Regions from separate parts of the Mesorhizobium sp. M3A.F.Ca.ET.080.04.2.1 genome, predicted to be linked through region 1. Evidence: riboswitches for the same ligand, from Rfam matches in the RefSeq annotation. Region 1 holds a riboswitch; each other region holds the start of a gene.
The links. A riboswitch is a leader RNA that binds a small molecule or an ion and turns the genes downstream of it on or off. The one in region 1 is predicted to bind cobalamin.
Positions count from the first base shown of each region.

Region 2: linked by a shared signal. The riboswitch ahead of bluB (5,6-dimethylbenzimidazole synthase) and the one ahead of EJ074_RS26935 (CbtB domain-containing protein) in region 1 are both predicted to bind cobalamin.
Region 3: linked by a shared signal. The riboswitch ahead of EJ074_RS04760 (ABC transporter ATP-binding protein) and the one ahead of EJ074_RS26935 (CbtB domain-containing protein) in region 1 are both predicted to bind cobalamin.

Region 1 is NZ_CP034451.1:5,645,678-5,653,584, forward strand. Features, by position in the region: gene EJ074_RS26900 (aminotransferase class V-fold PLP-dependent enzyme) at 1-608, opposite strand, end outside; gene EJ074_RS26905 (response regulator transcription factor) at 740-1,399, opposite strand; gene mgtE (magnesium transporter) at 1,745-3,163, shown strand; gene EJ074_RS26915 (MerR family DNA-binding transcriptional regulator) at 3,348-3,734, shown strand; gene EJ074_RS26920 (isoprenylcysteine carboxylmethyltransferase family protein) at 3,760-4,230, opposite strand; gene EJ074_RS26925 (DUF1624 domain-containing protein) at 4,227-5,231, opposite strand; gene EJ074_RS26930 (gamma-glutamylcyclotransferase) at 5,388-6,074, shown strand; cobalamin riboswitch at 6,146-6,345, shown strand; gene EJ074_RS26935 (CbtB domain-containing protein) at 6,382-6,561, shown strand; gene EJ074_RS26940 (CbtA family protein) at 6,577-7,368, shown strand; gene cobU (bifunctional adenosylcobinamide kinase/adenosylcobinamide-phosphate guanylyltransferase) at 7,361-7,882, shown strand; gene cobO (cob(I)yrinic acid a,c-diamide adenosyltransferase) at 7,884-7,907, shown strand, end outside.
Region 2 is NZ_CP034451.1:1,836,204-1,844,110, forward strand. Features, by position in the region: gene EJ074_RS08980 (TlyA family RNA methyltransferase) at 1-582, opposite strand, end outside; gene dxs (1-deoxy-D-xylulose-5-phosphate synthase) at 782-2,695, opposite strand; gene EJ074_RS08990 (pirin family protein) at 2,958-3,878, opposite strand; gene EJ074_RS08995 (DUF2277 domain-containing protein) at 3,887-4,153, opposite strand; gene EJ074_RS09000 (exodeoxyribonuclease VII small subunit) at 4,179-4,430, opposite strand; gene EJ074_RS09005 (histone deacetylase family protein) at 4,434-5,360, opposite strand; cobalamin riboswitch at 5,477-5,657, shown strand; gene bluB (5,6-dimethylbenzimidazole synthase) at 5,699-6,436, shown strand; gene EJ074_RS09015 (hypothetical protein) at 6,451-7,431, opposite strand; gene ribB (3,4-dihydroxy-2-butanone-4-phosphate synthase) at 7,630-7,907, opposite strand, start outside.
Region 3 is NZ_CP034451.1:1,026,229-1,034,135, forward strand. Features, by position in the region: gene EJ074_RS04745 (phosphatidate cytidylyltransferase) at 1-449, shown strand, start outside; gene EJ074_RS04750 (iron ABC transporter permease) at 458-1,444, opposite strand; gene EJ074_RS04755 (ABC transporter substrate-binding protein) at 1,526-2,473, opposite strand; gene EJ074_RS04760 (ABC transporter ATP-binding protein) at 2,503-3,288, opposite strand; cobalamin riboswitch at 3,474-3,678, opposite strand; gene EJ074_RS04765 (efflux RND transporter periplasmic adaptor subunit) at 3,924-5,063, shown strand; gene EJ074_RS04770 (FAD-dependent monooxygenase) at 5,066-6,634, shown strand; gene EJ074_RS04775 (efflux RND transporter permease subunit) at 6,751-7,907, shown strand, end outside.

The sequences.
Region 1 (7,907 bases):
CCGGCGGGCAGCATGAAGCCCTTCTGCGAGCCGCTGACGGCGCAGTCGACGCGCCATTCCTCCTGGCGGAAGTCGATCGAGCCGATCGACGACACGCCGTCGACGAACAAAAGCGCCGGATGGTTTGCCGCATCGAGCGCGGCGCGGCAGCCGGCGACGTCGCTGGTGACGCCGGTCGCGGTCTCGTTTTGGGTGCAGAACACCGCCTTGATGCGATGCGCCTTGTCGGCGCGAAGCCTCTCGGCATAGAGATCGAGCGGAACCCCGGTGCCCCATTCGCAGTCGATGACGTCGACCTCGAAGCCGAGGCGCTCGGCCATGTCGACCCACAGATGCGAGAACTGGCCGAAGCGCGACATCAGCACCCGGTCGCCGGGGCTGAGCACATTGGTCATCGCCGCTTCCCAGGCGCCGGTGCCGGACGAGGGGAAGATGAAGACGCGGCCGGTCTCGTTCTTGAACACGCGTTTGATGTCCTCGAACAGCGGCAAGGTCAGGTTGGGGAACGAGGCAGCGCGCATGTCTTCCATCGGCAGGTTCATCGCCTGCCGCACCTCTTCGGGAATGTTGGTGGGCCCAGGGATGAAAAGATGGGTGAACCCAGCCATGCGCGAACTCCTCCGATCGTTGGATTGTCGGGGGAGTGTCGTGCGATCGCTGTGTCGCAACAACACCTTGCCGGATAGGATGTCGCCACGCGCGGGTAGTGCGCTCCTACCCGGTCAAACTACCCGAACGGCTATTTTGGGCTTCGACGCGTCTCGGTCGCATAGAGGGCTACGGCCATGGCACGATTGCGCACGTCGAGCTTGTCGTAGAGATTCTTGAGGTGATACTTCACCGTGTTCTCCGAGATTCCGGTTCGGGTCGCAATCTGGAGATTGGTCCAGCCATCGGCAAGCACCGCAAGCAACTCGCGCTCACGCACGGTGAGCTGCGAAAGCGGCGTGTCGTTGACCCTGTTGATGTCGATATAGGGAATGCAGATGCGCCCGTGCGCGACCGCCAGAATGGTCTCGAAGATGATTTGCGGATCGTCGAACTGGAAGCAATAGCCCTGGGCTCCAAGGCGCACGCACCGCTTCAGAATGCCGATGTCGTGATCGTTGGAAAAGACGGTGATGCGTATGTCGAGCTTGCGGTTCTGGACTTCCGCCAGGATGTCCGCACCGTCCATGTCGGCGAGTTTCCAGCCGATCACCGCGACATCGAACTTGGTGTCCGCGGCCAGCTCCAGGAATTGCTGGCCGCCATGGACGCAACTCACCAGCTCGAAACGGCCATCGCATTCCAGCATTTCGCTGAGCGCCGAGACAACGAGTGGATTGCGCTCGGCAACGACAACGCGCACGCGCTGCTCGCCCGCTGCTTCGTTCGTTTTCCTGGATTTGAGGTTCAAGGCCTGCCGTTTGTCCTGTCGATTCTTGCGCAGTTGCGGTCCTCTGGACCTGCATCATAGCAATTCTGCCCCAACCGCACAGTGACGCTCTTTCCCCAGCGACATGGGCTGTCGCGCCGGCTGAACGCGAATCCCTTTGCCCTTCGTGGCATCCCGGCGGTTGCGGAACAGGCGCATTTTGTCGAGTATTCCGCGTGTTAGAGCGGCGTCTTCCCAAGACGATTCGGGGCGTTGCGCTATCTGCTGCTCCAAGCTCGGGTTCCCGAAAACCGATTCCGGTTTTCGGGGTCATGCGCTAGACCTGATTTCACACCCTTACTGGATTGCTGTTGGCGGGAGGCTCTGGTGGAAGGCGAGGACAGAGAGACGACCGGCGCCACGCCCGCCGATGAGCACCACGCCGACATCTATGGCGAGGACGGTGCCGTGCGCGCATCCTTCCTGGCGCAGATCGGCGCGGCGATTGCCGACCGTGACACGCTGACCCTCAAACGCGAGGTCGATGACCTCCACCAGTCGGAACTGGGTGATCTGCTTGAAGCGTTGCATCCCGAACAGCGTCGCGCGCTGGTCGATCTGCTCGGTACCGATTTCGACTTCTCGGCGCTGACCGAGGTCGATGAGGCGATCCGTCTCGATATCGTCGACAACCTGCCCAACGAGCAGATTGCGCAAGCGGTCCAGGAACTCGATTCCGACGACGCCGTCTACATCCTCGAAGATCTCGACCGAGAGGACCAAGACGAGATCCTGTCGCAACTGCCCTTCACCGAACGCATCAGGCTGAGGCGCGCGCTCGATTATCCGGAAGAGACGGCTGGCCGGCGCATGCAGACGGAGTTCGTCGCCGTGCCGCCGTTCTGGACGGTCGGCCAGACGATCGACTACATGCGCGAGGATAAGAACCTCCCAGACCGCTTCAGCCAGATCTTCGTCATCGATCCGAGCTTCAAGCTCGTCGGCGCCGTCGACCTCGACCAGATCCTGCGCACCAAGCGCGCGGTGAAGGTCGAGGACATCATGCGCGAGACCCGCCACGCCATTCCAGCCACGATGGACCAGGAAGAAGCGGCGCGCGAATTCGAGCAATACGACTTGCTCTCGGCGGCGGTGGTCGACGAGAACGAGCGGCTTGTCGGCGTGCTCACCATCGACGACGTCGTCGACGTGATCCAACAGGAAGCCGAGGAAGATTTGTTGCGCATGGGCGGCGTCGGTGACGAAGAGCTGTCCGATAGCATCCTGGCAACCTCGCGCTCGCGTGTGCCGTGGCTCCTGGTCAACCTGCTTACGGCTTTCCTGGCCGCCTCGGTCATCGGCCTGTTCGACCGCACGATCGAGCACATCGTGGCGCTGGCGGTGCTGATGCCGATCGTTGCCGGGATGGGCGGCAATGCCGGCTCGCAGACCATGACCGTCACCGTGCGGGCTCTGGCGACGAGAGACCTCGACATCTACAACGCCGCCCGCATCATACGACGCGAGTTGGGGGTGGGTTTCATCAACGGCATCGTCTTTGCCGTGCTGATCGGCATGGTCGCCGGGACCTGGTTCCACGATGCCAATCTGGGCGGGATCATCGCCGCCGCGATGATCATCAACATGTTCGCGGCAGCGCTGGCAGGAATCCTCATTCCGCTGGTGCTCGATCGTTTCAAGATCGATCCGGCGGTGGCCTCCGCCGTGTTCGTCACCACCGTAACCGACTGCGTCGGCTTCTTCGCTTTTCTCGGGCTCGCCACATGGTGGTTCCGCGTTCCATGAGGCTGCCGAGGTTCAGGCGATGCCGATGCAAACTCCTCGGCTCGTCCGTCAATTGACTTTTACGTAAATGCCGTGCGAGGCTGATTTGGGGTCGTCTGCCGATTCCGGCATATGATGGGGTTGATCGGAGGGAAAGGCGACGCTCTTGCGCGGCGATGCCTGGACGTTGGGCGTGGGAGCGAGAATGCGGGAATATTATACGATCACCGAGCTGACGCGCGAGTTCGACGTGTCGACTCGCACGCTGCGATTCTATGAGGACGAAGGGCTGGTGCAGCCGATCAGACGCGGCCGCACCCGGCTGTTTCGCCCGTCGGACCGCCATCTCATCCGTCAGATCATGCGCGGAAAGCGCCTCGGCTTCTCGATCGCCGAGATCCGCGAAATCATCCAGATGTACAAGGAGCCTCCCGGCGAGGTCGGCCAGCTCAAGCTGATGATCAAGCGCATCGAAGAGAAACGAGAAGACCTTAGGCAGAAGCGGCGCGATCTCGAGGAAACGCTGGCGGAGCTCGATCAGGCGGAGGAATCGTGTGTCGAGCGACTGGCCGAACTTGGGGTGAACACTTGACCGTTCACGGGAGCGCGGCCCCCGCTCAAATCCACCGCCTCACTCGCTTGGCATAGTCGCGGTATTTCTTGCCGAATTTGGCCGCCAAGATTTTTTCCTCCTTCTCGATCGCCATCTTCTGCGTGGCGAAGGCGGCGAGGAAGGCGAAGAGCAGGAACCAGGCGATGCCGGTGATGAAGGCCACACCGATCAAGAGCAGGGTGTTGGCGAGATACATCGGATTGCGGGTGATGCCGAAGGGACCTGACGTAACCAGATGGGCAGGCTCGGCATTGGGATCGAACGTGGTTCTCGCCCGCAACATGACGCGGATCGCCGTGATCCAAAGCGCAACGACCCCCAGCAGGGCGACCCAGCCGGCGGCAAACAGGATCTCGCCCAAGATGTCGCCGATCCAGGGCAGGGGATAAAGCAAACCGAGCAGGATGCTAAGCACGATCGCCACGACATAGATCACAGGCGGCCAGGGAATGATGCCGTGCTTGGCTCCGTTCATTCTTGTCCTCCCTCCGTCTGGCTTTCCGTCGCCGAGGTGCAGGTGCTGGCGAGATCGGCAAGATGCGATTTCCAGATATCGGTCTGATCGTTGCTGTAGAGCTTGTCCAGTGATCCTTCGCTCTTCAACGCGCCCAGCATGCAGCCACAATAGCTGGAACAGAACTTGGTGTCCTGCTGTTGCTGCTCGCAGGATACCTGGCAAGCGCTCAGGAAACCCGCTTCCTTGTCCTGCGGGGGCGCGGGCATGATCTGCGACAATATCCAGACAGACCCGAACAGCAGCGGTTGGTGGATAAGATAGAAGGCCAGACTGTGACGGCCGATGAAGATGAGCGGATTGGCCCAGCGGCCAGGCATCCAGGCGCCCAGCCGAGCGAGAAGACCGGAGGCCGATGCGAACCTGGCCACGCAGATGCCGGCAAGCACCGCGCCAAACCAGGGGAGCACCGGGACATAATCGTTGGAGCGCGGGTTGGTCGCCGACAGCCCAACCCACCACAGTGCCGGATGGTCGAAGAATTCGGACCGCAGATAATAGGGCGCCGCGATCACGGCCGCAGCGACGATCGCCGTCAGCAACGGCGGCAGCCGCAGAAACGCAAGGCCGAGCAGGCTCGCCAGCGCGATCTCGTGGAGTATCCCGAAGAAGATGAAGCCGTCCGGCGTAGCGACATAGGTGACAGCCGAGATGGCGATCGCCGACGCGGCGACCATGGCGAAACGCTTCCAGAAGCCCGGCCAGCGGATCTGGCGGCCATGGGCGAGGAACAGACTGACGCCGACCAGGAACAGGAAGGTCGAGGCGATGCAGCGCGCATAAATCTTCCACCAGCCGAAAGCGGTCAGGCCAGGTGTGGTGTAGCCGAAGTTTTCGAGATCCCAGGTGAAGTGGTAACTCGCCATCGCGATCAGCGCGATGCCGCGCAGTATGTCGATGGCGATGATGCGACTGTGTTTCGGCTTGTCCTGAACGGCTTCGTTCGTCGTTTGAAGGCTCATGATCTCGCAGTCCGATTCAGTCGTCCCAACGACTATCACGGTTAGGGCCGACAACAGAGGGCGAATGGCTGCTCTCCCGCATTGTGGCGTCTGCTCGGGGCCCTTAAGCTCGCGCCGTCAGTGCCGGCGCGATGCCGGCGGCCCAAGGTGCATCGAATGTCCGCAAGAATGATGTCTCTGACCGAAGAACTGGTTGCCCGTTGTTTTCGGGTCGTCGAAGACAGTGGCCCCGACCCAAATGCCGCGCATCTCGATGACGCCGACTACGAAGCGATGCTCGATGCATTGGAGGTTGAACTCCCCGCCGCCGAGCCGCTCTGGCTGTTCGGCTACGGATCGCTGATCTGGAAGCCTGAGATCGACCATGTCGAGGAACGGGTCGCAGTGGCGCGCGGCTGGCACCGTTCCTTCTGTATGAACATGACACGCTGGCGCGGCACCAGAGAGAGCCCGGGCTTGATGATGGCGCTAGATCGCGGCGGGCAATGCAAGGGCGTCGCCTTCCGGCTGAGCGACGGTGATCGCCGTCAGCAGCTGAACAAGCTGCTTAGGCGCGAGGTGACGCTCAAGCCGACAAGCTACCATCCGCGCCTGCTCAGCTTGGCCAGCGGCAGCGGTCCATTTCGGGCCCTGGGCTTCGTGATCAACCGCAAGGGCACCACCTATACCGGCGTGCTCAGCGAAGGCGAGGTGGTCAGAAGGCTTGCGACCTCCTGCGGCCACTGGGGTTCAGGCGCCGACTATCTCTACAACACCGTCAGGAATCTCGAAGCCCGAGGCATTCACGATGCTCACCTGTGGCGGCTGCAGCAGCTCGTCGCTGCCAGAATCGCCGGCTCCTAGCACACCGAGCCGTGCCGCAATCACGCTCCAGCGTGGCGGAATTTGGTTTGCCGGGGGAGACGATTCTGCCTATAGTCGCCGATGTCGTCGGTTCCGTTTTTGGAGCCAAGAGGGAATGCGGTGAGGGTGGACTTCCTGCCCAAAGCCGTGGCTGCCCCCGCAACTGTGTGCGGTAGTCCTGCCCCATAGACCACTGAGGATTTGCCTCGGGAAGGTGGGGAAGGGCGTGGATCCGCGAGCCAGGAGACCTGCCGGCGACAAGAAAGTTGACTTCTATGCCCTCGGGTGGAGGGCGAAAGGACAAGACATGAATACCGCTTCCTTTTCCCTCGGCGCTTCCGTCTCCTCGCAGTCGCGCTTCATGCAACTGGCGATGGCCGCGCTGCTCGGCATTTTCGTCGTCGGCTTCGTCGGCTTCTCGCATATCGATGCGGTCCACAACGCTGCCCACGACTATCGTCACTCGATGGCTTTTCCCTGCCACTGACGAGGGTTTGACATCATGAATCTGTTTCGCAACGTCGTGTTCATCGCGGCGATCGCCGGGCTCGTGGCGGGTGTGGTTCTCGCCTGCATGCAGGCCTATGCCACCGTTCCGTTGATCCTCAAAGCGGAAGTGTATGAAAAGGCGGGCGAGGGTCATCACCATGACCACGCGACCAACGACAACCCTGTGGGCGCAGCCGCTCCAGCCGCCGGCAGCGCGATGAGCAGCGCAGCCCCGGCGCCCGCCGAGGCAGTTGCCCCAGCCGAGGAGGAGGGCTGGGCGCCGGCCGACGGCTTCGAGCGATTCGCCTTCAATGTCGTCGCCAATATCGTCACCGGCATCGGCTTCGCGCTGATCCTGGTCGCAGTCTCGGAATTTGCGGGCGGCATCGGCAACTGGCGCCAGGGCGTGTTCTGGGGCCTAGCTGGCTTTGCCGTGTTCACACTGGCGCCTGGCCTCGGCCTGCCGCCCGAACTCCCGGCAATGCCGGCGGCCGAACTGCTGCCGAGGCAGATCTGGTGGGTTTCGACAGTCATCGCGACTGCGGCCGGGCTCGGTCTGATTGCCTTCCGCAAGTCGCTGCCGCTGGCCATTCTTGGCGTGGCGCTGATCGTGGCACCTCACATTATTGGCGCGCCGCAGCCGGAAAGCTTCGAGACCGCGATTCCCGAAGGATTGCATCACCAGTTCGTTGTCGCCGTGACGCTCACCGATCTGGTGTTCTGGCTGGTTCTGGGCGCGGTTGTCGGCGTGGTGCGCGGACGCTTCACCGGCACCGCGACCAGCTTGCGCGACAGCTTTGCCTGATCGCGCCGAAGGTCGCCTGACCTTCATCGTAGGCGGTGCGCGCTCGGGCAAGAGCGCGCATGCCGAGACCCTGGTGACGGCAAGCCCGTCGCCCTGGGCCTATATCGCCACAGCGCAAACCTATGACGACGAGATGCGCGAGCGGATCGCGCTGCATCGCGCGCGACGCGGCGAAGGCTGGGTCACCATCGACGCGCCGCTCGATCTGGCGGGCGCAATCGAGGCCTTGCCCGATCACCAGCCGGTGCTGATCGACTGCCTGACATTGTGGCTGACCAATCATATGCTGGCGGACCATGACATCGATGCAGAGTGCCGACGGCTCTCGGATGTGCTGTCGCGCCCGCGCGGACCGTGGTCCGTGGTCTCGAACGAAGTCGGGCTCGGCATCGTGCCGGACAATGCGCTCGCGCGCCGGTTCCGCGACGCCGCCGGACGCCTCAACCAGCAAGTCGCAGCCGTCGCCGACAGCGTGCTGATGATGGTGGCGGGGCTGCCGCTCAAGGTGAAGTGACATGGCCGAGATCGACGACAAGACC
Region 2 (7,907 bases), 2.4 Mb from region 1:
GCCGGCCTCGAATTGCGGCTTGACGAGAAGCAGCGCCCTGGCGCCTTCGGCGGCCAAGGCAAGCGCCGGAGGCAAGGCGAGCTTCAGCGAAATGAAGCTGACGTCGCAAACCAAGAAATTGGGAATGCTGCCGTCCAGATCGGCGGCGGATAGGTCGCGGGCGTTCAGCCCCTCGATGGCCCTCACCTTCGAATTGCCGGCGATCCCAGGATGCATCTGGCCATGACCGACATCGATCGCCGTGACGTGGGCGGCGCCTCGTTCGAGCAGCACCTGGGTGAAGCCGCCGGTCGAGGCGCCGATATCGAGCGCTTCGCTGCCTGCGGGATCGAGCCCGAAAAGGTCGAGGCCGGCAATGAGCTTCAACGCCGCGCGCGAGACATAGGCCTGTGCCGGGTCGTCTACGGCAACGAGGCAGTCCGGCGTGACGAACTGGCCAGGCTTGCGGGCGACCGCGCCGTCAACGCTGACCGTGCCGCGATCGACCGCGTCGCGGGCGCGCGAGCGGCTGCCGAACAGGCCGCGCTCGACGAGCAGTTCGTCGAGCCTCAGGCGCGTGCTGGCTGGCAAGGGAGAATTCATCGGCCTTCATTGGCGAAACCCGGCCGCGAAGGCAATGGGCATCAGCAGACCGTCCGCGACACACGACGCTCGACGCCGGCGTCAGCAGCTGAGGAACCTGCTCGTATGTCACGTCATCTCGCCGGCGACGATACGGCAGCGCTAACAACAAGTTACAGCTTTAAGCCGGCAAACCGATTCAGAAAGTTGAAGCTTCGATTCAGGCGCGCTGCGCCTGCACGCCGTGGCCCAGCGCGGCGAAAACCGTGCGCACGATGCCGGCCGCATCGAGGCCCGCGTCGGCATACATCTTCTCGGGCTTGGCGTGGTCCGTGAACTCGTCCGGCAAGATCAGCGGGCGCACCTTGAGGCCGTTTTCCAGCAGCCCTTCATGGGCGAGGAAATGCAGCACCTGGCTGGCGAAGCCGCCGATCGCACCCTCCTCCACCGTCACCAGAACCTCATGCGAGCGCGCGAGACGGCGGATGAGATCCTCGTCCAGAGGCTTGGCGAAACGGGCATCGGCGACCGTGGTCGAAAGACCCGCCGCGCCGAGTTCCTCGGCGGCGAGCATACAATCCTGCAGCCGCGTGCCGAAGGAGAGAAGCGCCACCTTGGTGCCCTCCTTCAGGATGCGCCCCTTGCCGATCTCGAGCACCGAGCCGCGCTCCGGCATGTCGACGCCGACGCCATTGCCGCGCGGATAGCGGAAGGCGATCGGGCCTTCGTCGTAGGAAGCGGCGGTGCGCACCATGTGGCGCAATTCCGCCTCGTCGGCGGCGGCCATGACGACGAAGCCGGGCAGCGAGGCCAGGAAGGTCGTGTCGAAGGCGCCGCAATGGGTGGCGCCGTCGGCGCCGACGAAGCCGGCGCGGTCGATCGGGAAGCGCACCGGCAATTTCTGGATCGCCACGTCATGCACGACCTGGTCGTAGGCGCGCTGCAGGAAGGTCGAATAGATGGCGGCGAAGGGCTTGTAGCCCTCGGTGGCGAGACCGGCGGCGAAGGTCACCGCATGCTGCTCGGCGATGCCGACATCGAAGGTCCTGGCCGGGAACACCTCGCCAAAGAGGTCGAGGCCGGTGCCGCTCGGCATGGCGGCGGTAATCGCCACGATGCGGTCGTCCTCGCGCGCCTCCTGGATCAGGCTCTCGGCGAACACCTTGGTGTAGCTTGGCGCGTTGGCCGGCGCCTTGGCCTGCGCGCCGGTGATGACGTCGAACTTGTTGACGCCGTGGTACTTGTCGGCGGCGGCTTCGGCCGGCGCGTAGCCCTTGCCCTTCTGCGTCACGACATGGATCAGCACCGGACCATCGGCATTGTCGCGCACGTTCTTCAGCACCGGGATCAGGTGCTCGAGATTGTGCCCGTCGATCGGACCGATGTGGTAGAAGCCCATCTCCTCGAACAGCGTGCCGCCGGTGACGTAGCCGCGCGCATGCTCGACGGCGCGCGTGATGGCGCGATCTGCGCGCTTACCGAGATAGGACGACAATTTCTTGCCGAAATCGCGCAGGCCGAGATAGGCCTTGCCCGAGGCGAGCCTGGCCAGATAAGCGCTCATCGCACCGGTCGGCGGGGCGATCGACATGTCGTTGTCGTTGAGGATGACGATCAGGCGGGCGTCGAGCGCGCCGGCATTGTTCAGAGCCTCATAGGCCATGCCGGCCGACATCGCGCCGTCGCCGATGACGGCGATGACATTGTTACGGCCGCCCGACAAATCGCGGCCCATCGCCATGCCGAGACCGGCAGAAATCGAGGTCGAGGAATGCGCGGCACCAAACGGGTCGTATTCGCTCTCTGCTCGCCGGGTGAAGCCGGAGAGCCCGCCCTCCTGGCGCAGCGTGCGGATGCGGTCGCGGCGGCCGGTCAGGATCTTGTGCGGATAAGCCTGGTGGCCGACGTCCCAGATCAGCCGGTCTTGCGGCGTGTTGAAGACATAATGCAGGGCGACCGTCAGCTCGACCACGCCGAGGCCGGCGCCAAGATGGCCGCCGGTATGCGAAACGGCATCAATCAGCTCGGCGCGCAGTTCCGTCGCCAGCTGCGGCAGCGCGCTTTCGTCAAGCGCCCGCAAATCCGCCGGGATGCGGACTTGGTCGAGAAGCGGGGTTTCGGGTTTCTGGTTCACTGCGGAGCGGCCTGTAAGATCTTAACCTTGCGTCAGAGAGGTTAACCGTTTCACGGGACCGCTCTGTGTCTTTGTTCCACGCAATTCCGGACGCAAAACCGTTTCACACTTTTCCTGGAATTGCTCTTTCTTCCACGCAATTCCGGACGGAAAACCGTTTCGCACTTTTCCTGGAATTGCTCAACCTTCACAAATATGCGCCTTGATCATGCGCGAAATATGCCGCCGGCAGACGAATGTAAATGCGTGTCAGTGACGCGGTTCAGCTTTCCGGCAGCGGAATGAACTCTTCCTCATCGCCGGGAACGATATCGAAGCGGCCTGTCTTCCATTCTTCTTTTGCCTGCTCGATGCGTTCTTTCGAAGACGAAACGAAGTTCCACCAGATATAACGCCTGGAGCCGAGCGAGGCTCCGCCGAACAGCATGAAATGCGCCCCCCGCTCGGACGAAACGACGATCTCGTCGCCCGGTTTGAAGACCAGCAGCCGTTCCGCGGGGAAGCGGTCGCGGGAAATCGCGACCTCGCCTTCCAGCGTGTAGATGGCACGTTCCTCGGCGTCGGGGGGAATTTTCACGCTGGCGCCCGGCGCCAGCCGCAGATCGGCATAGAGCGTGTCGGAGGCGGTCGTGACGGGCGATCGCAGCCCGGACAATTCGCCGATGACGACACGGCCGCTGATCCCTTCGGCATCGATCTTCGGCAGGCGGATCACCGCCGTGTTCTCGAAGATCGGAGCGACCTCCTCCTTGCCATCGGGAAGCGCCAGCCAGGTCTGCAGGCCGGAGATCGACATCGGCGCGCCGCGCAGTTCCTCCGGGGTGCGCTCGGAATGGACGATGCCGCGCCCGGCGGTCATCAGGTTCACGTCGCCGGGCGCGATCACCATTTCAGTGCCGAGCGAGTCGCGATGCCTGATCCTGCCATCGAACAGATAGGTGACGGTTGACAGCCCGATATGCGGGTGCGGGCGCACGTCGAGCGCCTGCCCTGCCCTCAGGATTGCCGGTCCCATGCGGTCGAAGAAGATGAACGGCCCGACCAGCCGGCGCTTTGCCGTCGGCAGGGCGCGGCGAACCTCGAAGCCGCCGATGTCCTTGGCGTTGGGGACGACCATCAACTCGATACGATCGCAGGCGAAGGCATCGCCGGGTTCAGGATCGTTGGCCGGGAAGAAGCTCATGCGATGGCTCAGGCGAAGCGGAGTGCTGACCTGGCCTTCGCCTTGGCAGCCTCTTCCTCGCGATTGCGCGGATGCTGGGTGGTCTCCATGGAATCGAGCAATTCACGCGCCGCTGCGGCAATCGCTTCGACGGCATGGTTGAAGGCATGCTCGTTTCGCTTTGACGGTTTGGTCGAACCGCTCAGCTTGCGCACGAACTGCAACGCCGCGTCATGGACTTCGTCGTCGGTCGCCGGCGGCTCGAAGTTGAACAGGGTCTTGATGTTGCGGCACATGCGTGAACTCCTTGCCCGTTTTTACCTACTCGGCGTCCAGCGGCTCCGTTCCGACTGGCTTGCCGTCGCGTGACAGCCTGATCTTCTCGACCTTGTCCTCGGCCGCCTTCAGCAGACGATCGCAATGCGCCTTCAACGCCTCGCCGCGCTCGTAGATGCGGATCGACTGGTCGAGCGGGACGTCGCCGCGCTCCAGATCATCGACGATCTTCTCCAGTGCGTCGAGCGCCTGTTCGAAGCTCATCGCCTTGACGTCCTCATTGCCTTCGCCAGCCATATCCTATCCCTTCATCAGCCGCCCGACATGGGCGGCGACCGAAAATGCCAATCCCTGAAGATCGTAGCCGCCCTCCAGCAGGCTGACGAGCCGATTGCCGCTGTGGCGCCCGGCGCGCTCCATCAGTTGCCCGGTCGCCCAGTCGAAATCATCCTCGGTCAGGTTGATCTCGGCCAGCGGATCGCGATGGTGCGCATCGAAACCGGCGGAAATGATGATCAGGTCGGGCGCGAAGGCGTCGATCGACGGCAGCACGCGCGACAGGAAGGCGTCGCGGAACAGTTCGCTGCCGGTGCGGGGCGCCAGCGGCGCATTGACGATGTTGCCGGCGCCGGTCTCGCTCTTTGCGCCAGTGCCCGGATAAAGCGGCATCTGGTGGGTCGAACAATAGAGCACCGACGGATCGTCCCAGAAAATGTCCTGCGTGCCGTTGCCATGGTGCACGTCCCAGTCGACGATGGCGACGCGCTCGGCCTGGTGCTTCTTCTGCGCGTAGCGGGCCGCGATCGCCGCGGTGTTGAACAGGCAAAAGCCCATCGCGGTGGTCTTCTCGGCATGATGGCCGGGCGGCCGCGCAGCAACGAAGACATTGCTGGCGCGGCCGTCGAAGACGTCGTCGACGGCCGCATTGGCGGCGCCGATCGCCGTCACCGCGGCCTGCCAGCTCTTCGGGCTGGCGCTGGTGTCGGCGTCGATCGAGACGATGCCGCTCTCGGGAATGGCGGCGCGGACGCGGGCAACGAAATCCTCCGGGTGGGCATAGAGAAGGGTCGCCTCATCGGCTTCCGGCGCCTTGACGCGATCCAGAGCCGAAAATGACTCATCATCCAGCACACGCTCGATGGCGCGCAAACGGTCGGGCCGCTCGGGGTGACCGGGTGGCGTAAGGTGTTCCAGAAATACCGGATGGGTGTAGAGACGGGTTGTCATGGCGCCTAATCTAGGCACCCGCAGCCCGGATGACCATGTTTCAGCGCCGAATGGCTGGGGAAAATTCGCGCCCGATAGTGTCGCTGACGGCATTGGCGCGGCGCCCGCCTCACGGTAAGGTCGTGCCGCTGCCTGGTGCCCGCAACGCGCGGGAGAATCGGGAACACGGTTGAACTCCGTGGCGTGCCCAACGCTGTGAGGGGGACCGCGCCGGCAAAAGCCACTGTCGATGACGGGAAGGCGCCGGACGCGGGACGATCCCGAGCCAGAAGACCGGCCTGGCAGACATGGTCTTGCGCTTGGTCAGGCGCAGGACTGCTGTCGCAAGGGGAAAAGCGATGCAGGCAGGAGCGGCCGCCGGCGGCGGCGATGACTTTGACCAATTGGCGCGCGAGGCGGTCTACCGGGCGATGTTCACCCGGCGCGACGTGCGAAGCCATTTCGTCGCCGACGATCTCGACGACAGCGTGCTGGCGCGGCTGCTGACGGCCGCCCATCACGCGCCGTCGGTCGGCTACATGCAGCCGTGGAACTTCATCGTCATCCGCGATGCCGAACGGCGCCGCCAGGTGCGCGACCTGTTTTTGGCGGCGCGCGAGCAGGAATTGCCGGCCATCGAGGCGGAGCGGCAGGCGCTCTACCGCAAGCTGAAGCTCGAAGGCATCTGCGAAAGCGCGCTCAATCTCTGCATCACCTGCGACCGGCAGCGCTCGCAGAACTCGCCGCTCGGGCGCTGGCACAATCCGGAGATGGATCTCTACAGCACCGTCTGCGCGGTGCAGAACTTCTGGCTGGCGGCGCGCGCCGAAGGCGTCGGCGTCGGCTGGGTCAGCATTATCGAGACCGAAGCGCTGAAGCGGCTGCTGTCGATCCCCGACCATGTCACGCCGATCGCCTATCTGTGCGTCGGCCGCGTCTCGGCATTCGCGCCGAAGCCGGATCTGGAAGCACATGGCTGGGGCAAGCGCCTGCCCTTGCCCGAACTGGTGATGAGCGAGACGTTTTGCGGCGCCGGCGAGGCACCGCTCAAATCGGCGATCGCCAGCCTCGGTGTCGGCGACCGGCCGAAGCCCTGATCAGGCGGCTGCTATCAAGCCGCCCGGGGCGCATCCCAGCGCGAGCCGCCGAAGGAATTGAGCGCCTTGTCGCGAAGCTCCCTGAATTTCGACGAGGTGTCGGCCAGGCGCCGGTCCCATTCGGGATTGGGAGCCTGGCCCTCGATGGCGGCGAAATAGACCTGCATCAGCGAGGCGATGGCGAAGGGCTCGATGAAGGCCGCCTTGAAAGCCCAAGCAAAGACGATGGCCAGCACGAAGGCCCAACCGGCAAGCTGACCGGGCATGACCCACAGGATGGCACCGGCCGGCGCCAGCATCAAAAGGAAGATGACGAAGGACACGCCCCACATGATCACCGCCAGCCAGACGGCGTTCTTGACCATGTGCTTGCCGTTCTGCGCGTAGAGCACGACCCCTTGCCTGGCGGTCTCGAAAGGCGTGTTCGAATTGATGCGGATATTGTAGCCGAGGATGATCTCGTCGACATAGGTCAGCGACAGGCGGATGACGGTGTTGATGAAGCTGACCACGCCACTGAGTCCCGGAATGGGCAGGAAGGCGGCGATGCCGCCGACCAGGCCGGAAATGGCGCGGATCGCGCCTTTCACCAGTTGGTCGACGACGAAAAGGATGTTGGCTTCGGCAAAGCGCTTGGTCACCACCTCACGCGCATAGGCGATCTGGCCTTGGCCGTCGGGCACGTCGTGGCCGTCGATCAGGTGGACGATCACGGCGATGTGGCCGGCCTTGAGGACGTAGAGGATGTATTCGCGGATCCAGTAGACCGCGATCGAAACGACGCCGAAGCCGACAACCCCGCCCCATAGGGCAAACGACATCGGTCCGTCGGGATCGGTGGAGATGTGGCCGACCCCGTAGCCGACGCTGGCGCCGGTTCCGGTCGCCATGATGTAGGCCACCGTGATGCCGAAATAGACGATCATTCGAAAGGCAATGAACGGCCAGGTCCTCATCATGATGGACACCGACCTGCCGACGCTGAAGTCCCACATGACCCCGACTCTCCCGCCTCAGAGAATGGCCGAGGAGGATGCTCTCACCCGCACGTTTGTCAATTGTGGCTGCGGCTCGCGGCTGCCAAAACCGGTGCACAAACTCGACGGTATGGTTAGCCAGTGGTGTGACCAGGGCCCGCTTGAGCAGGCTTCGAGCTACCGCTCGGGAGCCGCAAGCGTCACCCTGAATCGCACCTACAGGATTTCGGTCTTGGCGATGTGAATCCCAAAGCCCTCGAGACCGACATAGTGGCGCTCGCGCGAGGCGATCAGGTTGATCGACGAAATGCCGAGATCCTTGAGGATCTGCGCACCGAGGCCGATCTCGCGCCACTCGTTCTCGCGGCGGCGCGCCTCCTCGTGGTCCTCGCGTTCGCCGCTCGCCGGCCGCTTGCGCTCCTGGTGAGCGACGCCGACCGAGCCTTCGCGCAGATAGACGATGACGCCGCGCTTGCGCTCGCCCATCGCCTTCA
Region 3 (7,907 bases), 1.5 Mb from region 1:
ACGTCCCTGCCCTGCTGACGCTCAACGTGCCGGGTTTCGAAGGCCGCAACCTTCTGCTGATCGCCTTCCTGATCATCGTCGTGCAGGGCAGCGACGTGCTGCAGTACATCTTCGGCAAGCTGTTCGGGAAACACCGCTTCTCGCCGACGGTCTCGCCGTCGAAGACCTGGGAAGGCCTGATCGGCGGACTGGTCGCGTCGAGCCTGCTCGGCGCGCTGCTCGCCTTCATCACGCCGTTCTCACCGCTGCAGGCCTCGGCCGTCGCCTTCATCGCCTGCGCGATGGGATTCCTCGGCGGGCTCGTCGCCTCCGCGATCAAACGCGACCAGGGCGTCAAGGACTGGGGCCACCTGATCGAGGGCCATGGCGGCATGCTGGACCGCACCGACAGCCTGGTCTTCGCCGCACCGATCTTCTTCCACATCGTGCGCTATTTCTGGACGGTTTGATCCGCCGGCTAGATCCGCCTGCGCATCAGGAGCGTGACGACGAAGAAGGCGCCGAGCGAGCTGGTGATGATGCCGATCGGCAATTCCTGCGGCGGCAGCAGCGTGCGGGCGAGCAGATCGCTGGCCAGCAGCAGGATCGCGCCGAACAGCGCGCAGACTGCAATCAGCGGCCGATGCAGCGGACCAGCCAGCGGCCGGCCGAGATGCGGGATCATCAGCCCGACGAAGCCGATGACACCGGCGACCGCGACGAGGATGGCAGTGGCCAAGGCGGCGACAAGGAACGTCGTCCGGCGCATGCGCGCCACCGGCACGCCGAGGCTTTCGGCAGCGCTTTCGCCGGCGAGGAAGGCGTCCAAGCGGCGGTGGTTCCAGAGGCCGTAGGCGAGGATGATTCCGGCGCCCAGCGCCGCCAGCCCGATATTGTCCCAGCGGGCAAGCCCAAGCCCGCCCATGGTCCAGAACAGCACCGAATGGGCGGCGCGCTGGTCGCCGGCGAAGACGAGATAGTTGGTAAGCGCGGTGAACATGAAGGATACGGCGAGCCCGGCAAGGATCAGCCGCTCGGGGCCCTGCCCCCTCACCCGTGAGACCAGGAGCAGCACGATTGTCGCCGCCAATATGCCGCCGGTGAACGCCGCCACCGGCAAGGTCCATATTCCAAACCTGTCGCCGAAGGCGGTGATGACCGAAACGGCGCCGGCAGCGGCGCCGGAGGAGAGGCCGAACAGGAACGGATCGGCTAGGTCGTTGCGGCTGACGGTCTGCAGCAGCGCACCGACGGCGCCAAGGCCGGCGCCGACCGCGATCGCCAGCAGGGTGCGCGGCAGCCTGAGGTCGACGACGATGCTGCCCACGGGTCCGGGAACGGCGGGGCCATCCAGCCCGGCGGTATGCGCCAGCGCGCCGAGGACCTCGCGCAAAGGTATCAATGTCGAGCCATAGGCGATCGACAGCAGGGCGAGCGCGACCAGGAGAGCCGCGCCCAGGGCTATCGACAAGACGAACGATCGGTGGTGTAGATTCACGTCGTCAGGCGATCCGTCAACAATAACACTCCCAGCTCAGCTCAAGACCTAAAACGCTTCCGGATGCATGGCCCTGGCGATCTTGCCGATCGCTTCGATATTGGCGGGACCGGGCGTCAGCTCGGCGTAGCGCAGTGCCACGAAGCGCTCGTTCTTGACGGCGTCGGTCTCTTTCATCGCTGGATGGGCCTTGAGGAAATCGAGCAGTTTCTTGTAGCCGCCGCCGTCCTGGTAATCGAGCAGGATGAGGAATTGCGGATTGCGCGAGGCGACCGTCTCCCAGTCGGTGTTGCCCCAGCTCGTCTCCATGTCGGCCATGATGTTCTCGCCGCCGGCGGCTGCGATCATGGCATTCGGGATGGCGAACCTGCCGGCGGTGAAAGGCTTGTCCTCGCCGGAATCATAGAGGAAGACGCGGGTGCCCTTGGCGTTGCCAATTTTCGCCGTGATGTCGGCGAGCTCGGCCTTCCAGCCAGCGACGAGCTTTTGAGCATCGGCCTCCTTGCCGAAGATCTTGCCCAGCTTCTCGACGTCGCCATAGAGCAGGTCCATCGAGGCGGCAGGTCGGTCCTTGTCGAGGTGGACGCAGCTTTCGGTCAGCACCAGCGTCTTGATGCCGTGCGGGGCGAGTGTGTCCGGCGTTACCTCGCCGCCCGGCTTCATGCCGTAGTACCAGCCGGCGAAGAAGAAATCGGGCTGCACGGCGATCAGATTCTCGAGCGTCGGATATTTCGGCGCGAGTTCCGGGATCGAGCCCTGCGCGGCCTTGAACTCCGGCCCGACCTTGTACCAGCCGGTGATGCCGGTGAGACCGACGATCGAGGACTGCAGCTTCAGCGCGAAGGCCATCTCGGCCATGTTGAGGTCGTGAATGACGGCACGCTTTGGCGGCGCCTCGAAGGTCAGCGGCTTGCCGCAGCTGTCGATGGTGACCGGAAAAGCGAAGGCCGGCGAGGCGGCGAGCAAAAAGGCAAACGACAGCGCGATGCGTTTCAAGGGACAGGTGCTCCTTTGTTTGGACAGGTTCAGGATGGCGAGGATGCGCCGTTGGCAAGGTCGAAGACGGTGAGCTCGCGGTCTTCTGTCGGATGCGGCAGACGCAGCACATCGATGCCGAAGACCTGGCGCACGAGCTGGGCGTCAAGCGCCTCGCGCGGCGGCGCCAGCGCATGCAGCCGGGCATTGTTCATCACCGCCACCGTGGTGGCGAAGGGCGCCACCAGCGACAGGTCGTGCAGCACGGCAACGACGGTCATGCCGAAGTCCGCGACAAGGTCGAGAAGGTCGCCGCGGGCGCGCGGATCGAGATGGTTGGTCGGTTCGTCGAGGAACAGGATTTTTGGCTCCTGCGCCATGGCACGGGCGAGTTGCGCACGTTCCCGTTCGCCACCGGACAGCGAGCCGATCGTGCGGCAAAGCAGCGGCAAGAGTCCGGTCCGGCGCAGCGCATCCACGACGATATCGCGATCCTCGCGCTTGCGCCTGATGCCGATATGCGGGACGCGGCCAAGCTCGACATAGTCGATGAGAGTAACCCGCGGATCAGGCTGGTCGGCCTGGCCGACGACGGCCATGCTGAGTGCACGCTCGCCCTGCGTGATCCTATCCAGCCGGCGTCCGGCCAGGCGCACCTCGCCGCTGGCCGGCCGCAGAGCACCACACAGCATGCGCAAGAGCGTGGTTTTGCCGGCACCGTTAGGCCCGACGATGGCCAGCCGTTCGCCCGGAGTGAGCGACAGGCTGACGCCATCGACCAGGAGCTTGCCGCCTGCCACGGCCGTCAGGCTGCGAGCTTCGAGAAGCTCAGTCATGGAGCTTCTCCCGAACGGCTTTTCGAATCAGGCCGGCTGATCCGAGCAAATAGCTTCGGCAGGGCGCGCACTCGTGGCGATCGATGGAGCCGTCCAACATTCCGTCACTCTCCAAATGGCGACGGAAGGATGCTGGACGGCCGGCTGACAGACCGGCGCCGCGTCTCCTCCCGGCACACCCCGTCCGGTCAACTCGTGTCGATGGCAGGTCTCCTGGCTCGCGGGTCGCCGCGCCATCCGCCTTCCCAGCCTTGTCGGCCAGTGGTTTTCAGATGGAGCTCGCCGCTCACAGTTGCGGGGGCAGCCACGGCATCGACCCGAGGCGGATCTCACCGTGTTCCCTTTTCACCCTTCGCCTTGCGGCTCGGGACCATGACGCAGCCATCCTAGGTCGCCCGCGCACGAGTCGCAACTGGCTTCCGTGCAATCTCGCCGGCTTGCGAAAATCCCGATTTCCGGCACTGCCTCAGCCAAACATCGGAAAAACTTCAGAAAGCGTTCGGGATTTCGCGGGCCCGAAAACGCAAAAAGATCGGGCTGGCGAAAGACCGGCCAAAACGCCGATCGCTCCCAGCCAACATTTTCCGGTCGCAGCATCCTCCCGGCGCGACCGCAACCTTGGTCACGGAGACAACATGATTGCCGCACTTTTCCATAACAGGCCGCTGAGGCGCCGCCTTGTCGCCGGCTCGATCGCCATCCTCGCCTGCGGCGCCGCCATGGTTTGGCACGGCGCACGCAGCGAGGCCTCGAACGCAAAGCCCGCCGCGCCGGAGATGAAACTGGTCAAGGCCATGGCGGTCGCCCCGACCCGCAGCGCCGACACCCGCACGGCCGTCGGTGAGATACGGCCGCGGCTCGAAAGCGACCTCGGCTTCCGCGTATCCGGCAAGCTGCTCGAACGCATCGCCGAGATCGGCTCGACGGTGAAGAAGGGTGAGGTGCTCGCCCGCATCGAAGACCAGGATTATCGCAACCGGCTCGCCAGCGCCGAGGCCGATGTCGCGGCGGCGCAAGCCGTGCTCGTCGAAGCAAGCGCCGCCGAGGTCCGCATCGGCGCGCTGCTCGCCAAAGGGTTCACCACGCGCGCCACTTACGACGCGACGCTGAAGAATTTGCGCTCGGCGCAGGCCAAGCTCAAATCGGCGAACATCGCCTTCGAGATGGCCAAGGACCAGGTCGCCTATACCGAACTGCATGCTGAATTCGACGGCATCGTCACCGCCACCGGTGCCGAGGCCGGACAGTCGGTCGCTGTCGGCCAGATGGTGGTGCGCGTTGCCGATCCGAGCGGGCGCGACGCGGTGTTCTCGATCGCGGAAGCCGCCTTCGCCAACACGCCCGACACGAAGCGGCCACCGCAGGTCACTGTCTCGCTGCTCAGCAATCCGGCGATCACCGCGATCGGCACCGTCCGCGAGATCGCGCCGATGGCCGATGCCGCGACCCGCACTTTCCAGGTCAAGGTTTCGCTCGAGAACGCTCCGCAAGAAATGCGCTTCGGTGCCAGCGTTTCCGGCCGCGCCGAGGTGGCCGGCACGCCGGTCGTGGTGCTGCCGGGCAGCGCGCTGTTCGACAAGGACGGCAAGCCGGCCGTCTGGGTGGTCACCGCCGCGTCGGGGGTGGAACTGAGGCCCATCACCGTCGCTCGCTACGAGACCGATCGGGTCGTCGTCAGCGACGGGCTTGGCCAGGGCGATGTGGTCGTCACCGCCGGCGTAAACCGGCTGCGGGAACACGAAAAAGTTCGTATCGTTGAGGGAGAAGGACAATGACCATGTCCAAGACAAAGGTCCTCATCGCCGGCGCCGGCCCGACCGGGCTGACGCTCGCACTTTGGCTGACCAGGCTCGGCGTGCCGGTGCGCATCTTCGACAAGGCGGCGGCTCCCGGCGAAACGTCGCGGGCGCTGGCCGTCCAGGCGCGCACGCTGGAGTTCCATCGCCAGATCGGCATCGTCGAGGATGTCCTTGCCGAGGGCGTTAGACTGGAGCAGCTAACGATACACACGCCGTCCGGCGTCGCCGCGAGGCTGCCGCTCTCCGATTTCGGCCGCGGCATCAGTCCTTATTCCTTCGCCTTCGCGCTGCCGCAGCATATCCACGAGCGCGTGCTGATCACGCATCTGGAGCGTGCCGGCGTCGAGGTCGAGCGCGGCACGGAGCTCGTCGCCTTCCAGGACAAGGGCGAAGCGGTCATCGCGACCCTTTTGCGGAACGGCAAGACCGAGACCGTGAGCGCCGCCTATCTCGCCGGTTGCGACGGCTCCCGCAGTGCCGTGCGCCATGGGCTGAACATCGGCTTCCCCGGCGGCACGTACGAGCAGTCCTTCTACGTCGCCGACGTCAAAGGCAGCGGCGAGATCACCCGCAACGGCATGGACACGACGATCAGCACCTATGGTTTCGCGATCGTCATGCCGGTCCGGCAGTCCGGCTCGGCGAGGCTGATCGGCATCGTGCCGAAGGCACATGAGGCCGACGAGACGATCACCTTCGAGGCGATCCGTGCAGACATCGAGCGCGACACCGGCGTCAAGGTCCATGAAGTCAACTGGTTCTCGACGTACCGCGTCCACCACCGGGTCGCGGAACGCTTCCGCGTCGGCCGCGTCTTCCTGGTCGGCGATGCCGGCCACATCCACAGCCCGGCCGGCGGCCAGGGCATGAACACCGGCATGGGCGACGCGGTGAACCTCGCCTGGAAGCTCGCCGCGGTCGTGCAGGGGCGAGCCGATCCGCGCCTGCTCTACAGCTACGAGCCGGAACGCATCGCCTTTGCGAAGAAGCTGATCGAGAGCACCGATACCGCTTTCCGGTTCATCACCAGCCGCTCGCGGCTGATCGGGCTGTTCCGGCGCTATCTGATGCCGAAGTTCCTGAACGCGCTGCTCCACACATCGTTCGGCTCGCGCGCCTTCTTCGGCTTGATCTCGCAGGCAGCGATCCAGTATCGCGCCGGGCCGATCAGCTCGGGCACGGCAGGCAAGGTGAGCGGCGGGGATCGCCTGCCTTATGTCGTCCACGGCAGCAGCGACAATTTCCAGCCGCTGCGGTCGCTGGATTGGCAGGTCCATGTCTATGGCGAGGTCAATGCCGAGTTCCGGGCGATGCTGGCATCGACCGGGATCCCGGTCCACGCGTTCGCATGGTCGGAGGCGGCCGGGAAAGCCGGCCTGCAGCGCGACGCCGCCTATCTGGTGCGGCCGGACGGCCATGTCGGACTCGCCTCGCCAGTTCAAGAAGCAGCCAGCTTCCAGCGCTATCTCGCCAGCCTCGCCATCAGGCCGCGGCTAGCCGAGCGGGCGCCCTACCGCGTGCCGGGTACGATGCACAGCCTGGCCTGAACTTCCACGGCTCCCGCCCGAGGGCGGGTGCCGACCGAACCCAACCGTCAGTTGTTTTCGCCAGCCGGCAGCCGCCGGCGGAACGCGCTTTTGTGCGCCTGAGAAGGAACCGCATCATGACCAGCTTCAATCTTTCCGAATGGGCGCTGCGCCACCGGAGCTTCGTCGTCTATCTGATGATCGCGGCGGCGCTTGCCGGGCTCTACGCCTATGGCGGCCTCGGCCGCGAGGAGGACCCGCCTTTCACCATCAAGACCATGGTGGTGAAGACGATGTGGCCCGGCGCCACCACCAGCGACACGGTGGAGCAGATCACGGATCGCATCGAGAAGAAGCTCGAGGAGCTGCCCGACCTCGACTACGTCAAGAGCTATACCAAGCCTGGCGAGTCGGTCGTCTTCGTTAATTTGAAGGACACGGTCGCGGGCGACCAGGTGCAGCCGCTTTGGTACCAGGTGCGCAAGAAGCTCGACGACATCAAGCCGACCTTGCCGTCCGGCGTCCAGGGGCCGTTCTACAATGACGAGTTCGGCGACACCTATTCGCTGATCTATGCGCTCACCTCCGACGGCCTCAGCCATCGCGAGCTGAAGGACCTGGCCAGCAGCCTGCGCGCCGGACTGCTCACCGTGAAGGACGTCGCCAAGGTCGACCTGGTCGGCCAGCAGGACGAGAAGATCTATCTCGAATTCTCGACTCAGAAGGTGGCGGCGCTCGGCCTCGACGTCGGCACGCTGTCGCAGGCGCTGCAGGCGCAGAACGCGCTGACCCCGAGCGGCACGGTCGATGCCGGACCCGAGCGCATCGCCATCCGCGTTTCCGGCAGCTTCACCTCCGAGGAGAGCCTGAAGGCGATCAACTTCTACGCCAACGGCCACTATTTCCGGCTGGGCGACGTCGCCGAGGTCAAGCGCGCCTATTCCGACCCGCCGCAACCGATGTTCCGCTTCAACGGCAAGCCGGCGGTCGGCATCGCCATTTCGATGACCTCGGGCGGCGACGCGCTGGCGCTGGGCGAGAACGTCAAGGAAAAGATGCATGAGATGGAGGCCGAACTGCCGCTCGGCGCCGAACTCGGCCTGGTCGCCGACCAGTCGCATGTGGTCGAGGAATCCGTCGGCGAGTTCACCAAGAGCCTCGGCGAGGCGATCGCCATCGTGCTCGCCGTCTCGCTGCTGGCGCTTGGCTGGCGGCCCGGCGTCGTGGTGGCAGTCGCCATCCCGCTGGTGCTGGCGATCACCTTTGTCACCATGGAGTATTTCGGCATCTCGCT